DNA from 2 places in the Enterococcus sp. AZ109 genome. Region 2 is predicted to be linked to the other one. Evidence: predicted binding sites of a transcription regulator. Region 2 holds the regulator's gene; the other holds the start of a gene.

Region 1 (4,431 bases), 960 kb from region 2:
AACTCTTCCTATTTAAATGCAAAAAAAAGAAATCTCTTCAAAATTCGAAGAGATTCCTTAATAGTTTCTTACATCATGCCGCCCATCATTGATGGATCCATCGCTGGAGCTGCAGGGCCATTTTCGGCAGGCTTGTCAGCAACAACTGCTTCTGTTGTCAATAATAAAGCAGATACAGAAGCTGCATTTTGTAATGCTGAACGTGTTACTTTAGTTGGGTCAACAATTCCCGTTTCAATCATATTTACCCATTCGCCAGTCGCTGCGTTAAAACCAACGCCTTGATCAGCATGTTTTAATTTATCAATAACAACTGATCCTTCGTAACCAGCATTTTCAGCGATTTGACGAACCGGTTCTTCTAGTGCGCGAACAACGATACTAATACCAGTTGCAGCATCGCCTTCAGCTTCTAGTTCAGCCACTTTTTTAATTACGTTAACTAGTGCAGTTCCTCCACCAGAAACGATTCCTTCTTCAACCGCTGCGCGGGTTGAGTTCAAGGCATCTTCAATGCGTAGTTTCAATTCTTTAAGCTCAGTTTCAGTAGCAGCACCAACTTTAACAACTGCGACTCCACCAGCTAATTTAGCCAAACGTTCTTGCAATTTTTCACGGTCGAAATCAGAAGTTGTTTCATCGATTTGACGTTTGATTAATTCCACACGTTCTTGTAATTTTTCTTTGCTTCCAGCACCTTCTACGATAGTTGTGTTGTCTTTATCAACAACAACTTTACCAGCAGAACCTAAGTTTTCAACAGTTGCATCTTTCAATTCTAAACCAAGGTCTTCAGTGATTACTGTAGCACCAGTTAAAACAGCGATATCTTCTAGCATTGCTTTACGACGATCGCCAAAACCAGGAGCTTTAACTGCCACAACATTAAATGTTCCACGAATTTTATTTAATACCAATGTTGGTAACGCTTCACCATCAACATCATCAGCAATGATTAGTAATGAGCGAGATTGTTGTAGTACTTGTTCCAACAATGGCAAGATATCTTGAATGTTAGAGATTTTTTTATCTGTAATTAGAATATATGGATTGTCTAAAGCTGCTTCCATTTTATCGTTGTCAGTTACCATGTATTGTGACAAGTAACCACGATCAAATTGCATACCTTCTACAACATCTAGTTCAGTATCAATCCCTTTAGATTCTTCAATTGTGATAACACCGTCGTTACCAACTTTTTCCATTGCTTCAGCGATTAATTTACCAACTTCTTCGCTACCAGAAGAAACAGCCGCAACTTGTGCGATTGAGTCTTTAGAATCAACCTCTTTTGAAATGCTGTGCAATTCTTCTACAGCTGTTTTAGTTGCTAATTCAATCCCACGACGGATACCCATTGGGTTAGCGCCAGCAGTAACATTTTTTAAGCCTTCGCGAACAATTGCTTGAGTTAGGACTGTTGCAGTTGTTGTACCGTCACCGGCAATATCATTTGTTTTTGAAGCAACTTCAGAAACAAGTTTTGCTCCCATGTTTTCAAAATGATCTTCTAATTCAATATCTTTAGCAATTGTTACACCGTCATTGGTAATCAATGGTGAACCGTAAGATTTTTCTAAAACAACGTTACGACCTTTAGGCCCTAAGGTTACTTTTACTGTATCTGCTAATTTATCAACTCCACGAAGCATTGCTGCGCGTGCGTCTTCTGAAAATTTGATTTCTTTTGTCATAATTTCTCCACCTCAATCTGTTTTATTCTACAATAGCCATAATATCTTTGGCAGAAAGAATTAAGTATTCTGTTCCGTCATATTTCACTTCTGTTCCAGCATATTTTTCAAACATTACTGTGTCGCCAACCGCTATGGGCATTGGACTTTTTTCACCGTTGTCTAACACGTTGCCTTCACCAACAGCTACAACTTTCGCAGTTTGTGGTTTTTCTTTAGCAGCAGAGGCTAAAACGATACCGCCTACTGTTTTTTCTTCTTCTTGAGCGACTTCAAGAATGACGCGATCACCTAATGGTTTTAACACGATAAATCCCTCCAAAATAGTAATGATTATAAAGTCGTTAGCACTCGTAACTTTAGAGTGCTAACTCACAGTTCTTATCATACCATTTTTTATGTCTTTTGCAAGTCATACCTTCTCTTTTTTTCAAATTTTCTAAAGTAAGATTTCTTACCTTTTATGCTATAATGACTAACAAATCTGTTAATTGGAAGGATTCACTATGAGAACAAGGAATTATATTTTCCTTACAATTTTTACTTATGGTCTAGTATTATTTTCACCGATATTATTTGCTCCCTTTGTAGGATCAGATAAGCAGCAATTAATTCAAATCACGACCTACTCTTATATTGTCGGTGCCCTATTGCTAATCTTTTATTGGAGAAAGAGTCAGCCTTTATCACTTGAGAAAAGTAGTCGCCGCTTTCCGATTGCTGTTATGTATGGAATTGCTGGCATTTTTTTATCTATGATGCTGCAAATGGTTTTATTACAAATTGAAATCCGTCTAACCAACCAACCGATAATGTCACAAAATACGCAAGATATTATTCAGCTTATTCGTGAAAATTCGGTTTTCGTTATTGCTACGACAATTGCCGGACCGATAATGGAAGAAATGATCTTTCGGCGAGCGATATTCGGTGAATTAAGTGAGCGGTTTGGTTTTCTGTTTCCTGCGATTATTAGCTCTTTCCTGTTTGCTCTGGCTCATCAGGATGGCCATTATCTACTGTACGGTGGTCTTGGACTTTTTTTCTGCTGGCTATTTGCTCGTACAGGAAAAATTTGGACTTCTATGATTACGCATGTAGGTATGAACTTGCTCGTGGTTTTAACTCAGCTAGCTATTTCAGTAAATTAGCTGAAGGCCTAATCTTTGCCTTTTCCTAAAATTCCTCCTACACTAAAGTTAATTAGTCAGGAGGAATTTTTATGAAATTAGCTATTATTGGTGCTACAGGTCAAGCTGGTTCTTTGATTTTGAACGAAGCCTTGGAACGTCAGGTGGACGTAACAGCTATTGTCCGCAGTCCAGAAAAATTAGTTGTTGACGTTCCATATATAAAAAAAGACTTGTATGATCTAACCCGAGAAGATCTTACACCATTTGATGTAGTCGTTGACGCTTTTCGTCCACCAATGGGAAAAGAGGACCTTCATCAAACTTCGTTGCAGCATCTGATCGATCTTTTATCTGGAACTGACACACGATTATTGGTTGTAGGTGGTGCTTCTTCTCTTTATCTAGATGATCAAAAAACACAACGAATGATTGATGTTTCCAATCCGAACGCACCTTATTATCCAACGGCCTATAATATGTATCAAGCTTTCCTAGAATTGCCAAAAACTAAAAACCTATATTGGGGTTACTTAAGTCCAGCAGCTAACTTTGTTCCTAATGGCCGTCGTACAGGACATTATCAACTTAGCGATGATCGGTTAAAAGCAAACAGCCAGGGAAATAGTGAAATCAGTATGGCTGATTATGCTATTGCCATGGTAGATGAAGCCTTGCGCAACAAGCATGCTAACCAACATTTTAGTGTCGTAAGTTTATAAAAAGGGCTTCACAAATAATTATAATCAGGTTCAGATACCAAGATAAGCAAAAAATAAGTGGCTGTGACGTTTTATGTCACAGCCACTTAAAACCATATAATCAGTGTAACTAAAGCAGCTCTTATTTAATCGTTAACGCCTTTAATTGCGCCGTAATTTCTTCCTCACCAGCACCTGCTGACAACAAAGCACTTGCTGTGTAGGCACCTTCTACCATGGCAACATCGAACAGTTCAACCTTCTTATCAGTGAATTCTATAGCCATTTCTAAATTCATTTTGGCACTGCCAAGGTCATAAAAAGCAAATAGTTCATCACTTTCATTTTCTTCAATAGCGGCTAAAATCCGCTCCATTGAAGTGCCGATTGCTCCTGCCTCTAAACCACCGGCAGTAGTAATTGAAATATCTGGTGCTACTTCACGAATCAGGCGCCTTAGTCCTTCAGGTATTTCTGACGTATGAGAAATCAACAGAACACCTTTAGTCATCAAATACACCTGCTTCTAAAAATGACTCAAAAAGATAGGCAGATGACATTGCTCCTGGATCGATATGACCGATAGAACGATCACCGACATAGGAAGCACGTCCCTTAGTTGCTTTCAAATCCTTCGTTTTTTCAGCTAACACTTGAAGTTCCTCTTTAGTCAACGGACCTTCTTTTAATTGTTCAATCGCTGGGAACCATAAATCCAGCATGGTTTTTTGACCTTCTGTTGAATCCCCGCGTTTAGCAATGCCTGCCGCTGCTGCTGCTAATAAGACATTTGGATCAGCTGATGTTTTACTAGCTTTCATCATTTCCATCATGGCTGTCCCATAAAGTGGACCAGAAGCTCCCCCAACTTTACTGATCAATGCCATTGCTGCAGCTTTAAATATA
Region 2 (4,431 bases):
TTGAAAAAGTCGCCTGCAAGTATTTTGTGATTTGAAAGGAACTTAGTATGTCAACTTTACATAGATCAGGGACCGAAGATATCTCTGCCTACATCCATATTCCATTTTGTGAACACATTTGTTACTACTGCGATTTCAATAAGGTGTTTATTGAAGGGCAGCCAGTAGATGAATATATCGAAGCCTTGCTTAAGGAGGCGCAACTTTTACAAACGAGCCATCCGGCTGCTTCTAGTAAGACCTTGTATGTAGGCGGCGGCACACCCACTTCATTGAATCCTCAACAGCTGGACCGTCTGTTAGGTGGTCTTCGTAGGGTGATGCCTTTTAGTCAAGGAGAGTTCACCGTAGAGGCCAATCCGGGGGACTTAACGGCTGAGAAATTGGACGTGATGAAAACGTATGGTGTCAATCGCTTGTCGATGGGGGTGCAAACCTTTGACAATCGGTTGCTGAAGAAAATCGGCCGCAAACATACAGCAGAAGATGTCTATCAGACAATTGCCTTGTTAGAGGAAAAAGATTTCTCCAACGTTTCAATTGATTTAATCTATGCGTTGCCCGGACAGTCCTTGGAAAGCTTCCGAGACACCGTTGAGCGTGCTTTAGCGCTGGATTTGCCCCATTATTCCTTGTATTCATTAATTCTAGAAAACAAAACCATGTTTATGAACTGGGTACGTCGCGGCAAGCTAGAGCTGCCGGATCAAGAAGTAGAAGCTCAAATGTTTTTAGAAACAATCGAAGCCATGGAAAAAGCCGGACGGCATCAATATGAGGTCAGTAATTTCGCTAAACCCGGTTTTGAGAGCCAACACAATCTGGTTTATTGGAATAACGAAAACTATTACGGAATCGGAGCAGGTGCTAGCGGTTATTTAGGAAATCGCCGGTACAAAAATCATGGACCGATTCAACATTACTTAAAGCCTTTAAGAGAAAATAAGCTGCCAGTAATTGAAGAGGAACAATTAACGCGAAAAGCGCAAATCGAAGAGGAAATGTTCTTAGGTTTGAGAAAGCTTGCGGGGGTAGATAAACAAAAATTTAAACAAAAATTTAACTGTTCCCTTGAGGATATTTACCGCGCTAAAATTGATGATTTAGTGGCGAATGAATTGCTAAAAGAGACCCCAAAAGCCCTACAGTTAACGCAAAAAGGCCTGTTTCGGGGCAACGATGTTTTTGAACAATTTTTAATTGAATCAGACGATTAGCACTCTCGACACCAGAGTGCTAATTTTTGTATATAATTACTTGACTTCTAGCGACAGTATGTTATATTAGTAATCGAGTTAGCACTTATCAAGAAAGAGTGCTAACAAGAGGGTGAAGATCATGTTAACGCAACGACAAAATTTAATTCTTAGTTTAATCATCCAGCAATTTACCACTAACGGGCAACCAGTTGGTTCGAAGAAATTGATGGAAGAAGGCGTCAATGCCAGTTCAGCAACGATCAGAAATGACATGAAGGCATTGGAAGAATACGGTTTGTTGGAAAAGACACATTCTTCTTCTGGACGTATCCCATCAATGAAGGGGTATCGTTATTACGTAGATCACCTGCTGACGCCAGGCTTGGTAACGGAGCAAGAGGTGGACCAAATCCGCTCTTCCTTAAAGAAGGATATTCACGAGATTGACGATATCATTCGTCAGTCGGCAGACATTCTTTCCCAAGTGACCAGCTATACGGCATTTTCTTTAGGACCTGAGATGAAGGACCGCAAGCTGACCGGCTTTCGAATTGTTCCTTTAAATGACCGACAGATCTTAGCGATTATCGTGACCGACCGCGGCAACGTAGAGAGCCAAGTCTTCCGTATTCCCGAGAACGTGGAAAGCAGCGACTTGGAGAAAATGGTGGCGATTATCAATGACCGTTTAGTCGGCGAACCACTGTTGACAGTGTATCAGAAACTGCGGACAGAGATTCCGATGATTTTGCATCGGTATTTTCAAACAACCGACGGCATTTCCCATCTGTTTGATGTCATTTTAAATGAAGCCTTTGAAGAAAAGGTCTTTGTCAGTGGCGGAATGAACATTCTCAACTACAATCATGATCCAGATGTACAGCAGCTTAAGATGATGTATTCGTTAATGAAAGACCCAAGTGAGTTAACACAGCTTTTGCTTCCTTTTACCTCACCGATTCATATTCGGATTGGTACAGAGTTAGGCAATGAACTTTTTGATAATATGAGCCTGATCCAAGCAAGTTACGAGATCGAAGGACATGGAAAGGGTATAATCGGTTTGTTGGGTCCAGCAAACATGCCTTATTCCCGAATGTTTAGTTTGATTGACGTGTTCCGCAGGGAGCTTGGAAGTAAACTGGCGGACTATTATCGTTCGCTTGATCGATCCGATCAATAAGGAGCTGTTGACAATGAGCGATAAAGAATTCGATAAAGAAGCTGTCGATATGTCTGGTGTTTCCGAAGAAGAAGCTGCAGCTGTTGAAAAAGCTTTTGAAAATAAAAAAACTGAGTATGACCAAATTTCCGAAGAAGCTGTCGATGATTCTGGTATGACCGAAGAACAGACAGAAGCCTTTGCGGAGGCGTACGAAGAAAGCAAAAAAGACAAGAAATAAGTGTGACTCCCTGCTGATGCAAATCAAAATAAGGGAAGAAAGGTGGGCCCAATTGTGAGTGAAAAAGAAGTAGAAAAAAATGAAGAGCTGGAAGTTGAAGAAACCGAAGCAACTGACGCAACCGAAGAAGTGGAAGCTTCACAAGAAGAGCTGTTACAGGCAAAAGTAGATGAACTTGAAGACCAGTATTTAAGAGCCCGAGCGGAGATTGCCAATATCACCAACCGCAACCGCAACGAAAGAGAACAGCTGCAAAAATACCGTTCTCAAGACTTAGGTAAAAAACTGATTCCAGTCATCGACAACCTGGAGCGGGCAATGGAAACTGAAGTATCAGATGACCAAGGCCAAAGCTTGAAAAAAGGGGTAGAAATGACCTTGGAAAGCTTGCGTCATGCCTTAAAAGAAGAAGGCATTGAAGAAATTAAGGCGGATGGCGAAGCCTTCGACCCGAATCTTCACCAAGCTCTGCAAACTATGCCGGCAGAAGACGGTGTGGCCGCAGACACAATTATTCAAGTCTTGCAAAAAGGCTATAAACTACACGATCGTGTGTTACGTCCAGCAATGGTTATCGTAGCACAATAATATAGATAAAAAATAAAAGGAGCGCATTCAACTATGAGTAAAATTATTGGTATTGACTTAGGAACAACAAACTCTGCTGTCGCAGTGTTAGAAGGCGGCGAAGCAAAAATTATTGCTAACCCAGAAGGAAATCGTACAACACCATCTGTTGTATCTTTCAAAAATGGCGAAATTCAAGTAGGGGAAGTTGCAAAGCGTCAAGCAGTAACTAACCCAAATACCATTTCATCAATCAAACGTCATATTGGCGAAGCTGGTTACAAAACAGAAGTTGAAGGAAAATCTTATACACCTCAAGAAGTTTCAGCAATGATCCTGCAATACATCAAAGGCTTTGCCGAAGACTACTTAGGGGAAAAAGTTGAAAAAGCAGTTATCACTGTTCCTGCTTACTTCAATGACTCTCAACGTCAAGCAACTAAAGACGCTGGTAAAATTGCTGGCTTGGAAGTTGAACGTATCGTCAACGAACCAACTGCAGCAGCACTTGCTTACGGTTTAGACAAAACCGACAAAGACCAAAAAATCCTAGTATTTGACCTTGGTGGTGGTACTTTTGACGTATCGATCCTTGAACTAGGCGACGGCGTATTCGACGTATTGTCAACAGCCGGCGATAACAAACTAGGTGGGGATGACTTTGATAACAAGATCATTGATCATTTAGTTGCTGAATTTAAAAAAGAAAACGGCATTGACCTTTCATTAGATAAAATGGCGATGCAACGTTTGAAAGACGCTGCTGAAAAAGCCAAAAAAGATTTGTCAGGCGTAAGCTCAACCCAAATCAGCTTACCATTTATCACTGCTGGCGATGCTGGTCCATTGCACTTAGAAACAACCTTGTCTCGTGCGAAATTTGACGAAATCACTGCTGATTTAGTTGAACGTACTAAGATTCCTGTACGTCAAGCGTTAAAAGATGCTGGCTTATCTCAATCTGAAGTAGACGAAGTAATCCTAGTTGGTGGTTCAACTCGTATTCCTGCAGTTGTTGAAGCTGTTCGTAAGGAAACAGGCAAAGAACCTAACAAATCAGTAAACCCTGACGAAGTAGTAGCGATGGGTGCGGCGATCCAAGGTGGTGTTATCACTGGTGATGTAAAAGACGTTGTATTACTAGACGTTACTCCGTTATCACTAGGTATCGAAACAATGGGTAGTGTATTTACTAAGTTGATTGATCGCAACACAACCATTCCAACAAGTAAATCACAAGTCTTCTCTACAGCAGCAGACAA

Evidence for each region. Region 2 encodes HrcA, which represses chaperone genes, less so after heat shock. Its sites were predicted from a motif close to TTAGCACTCNNNNNNNNNGAGTGCTAA; they were not measured.
Region 1: groES (co-chaperone GroES) is a predicted target of HrcA. The motif match lies at 2,039-2,065, and genes of this name have one in related genera.

The regions. Positions count from the first base shown of each region.
Region 1 is NZ_JBIOSF010000001.1:1,025,479-1,029,909, forward strand. Features, by position in the region: gene groL (chaperonin GroEL) at 69-1,694, opposite strand; gene groES (co-chaperone GroES) at 1,717-2,001, opposite strand; gene IGI42_RS04970 (lysostaphin resistance A-like protein) at 2,201-2,845, shown strand; gene IGI42_RS04975 (NAD(P)-dependent oxidoreductase) at 2,917-3,546, shown strand; gene dhaM (dihydroxyacetone kinase phosphoryl donor subunit DhaM) at 3,668-4,036, opposite strand; gene dhaL (dihydroxyacetone kinase subunit DhaL) at 4,029-4,431, opposite strand, start outside.
Region 2 is NZ_JBIOSF010000001.1:70,455-74,885, forward strand. Features, by position in the region: gene hemW (radical SAM family heme chaperone HemW) at 48-1,217, shown strand; gene hrcA (heat-inducible transcriptional repressor HrcA) at 1,339-2,382, shown strand; gene IGI42_RS00350 (hypothetical protein) at 2,396-2,602, shown strand; gene grpE (nucleotide exchange factor GrpE) at 2,654-3,190, shown strand; gene dnaK (molecular chaperone DnaK) at 3,224-4,431, shown strand, end outside.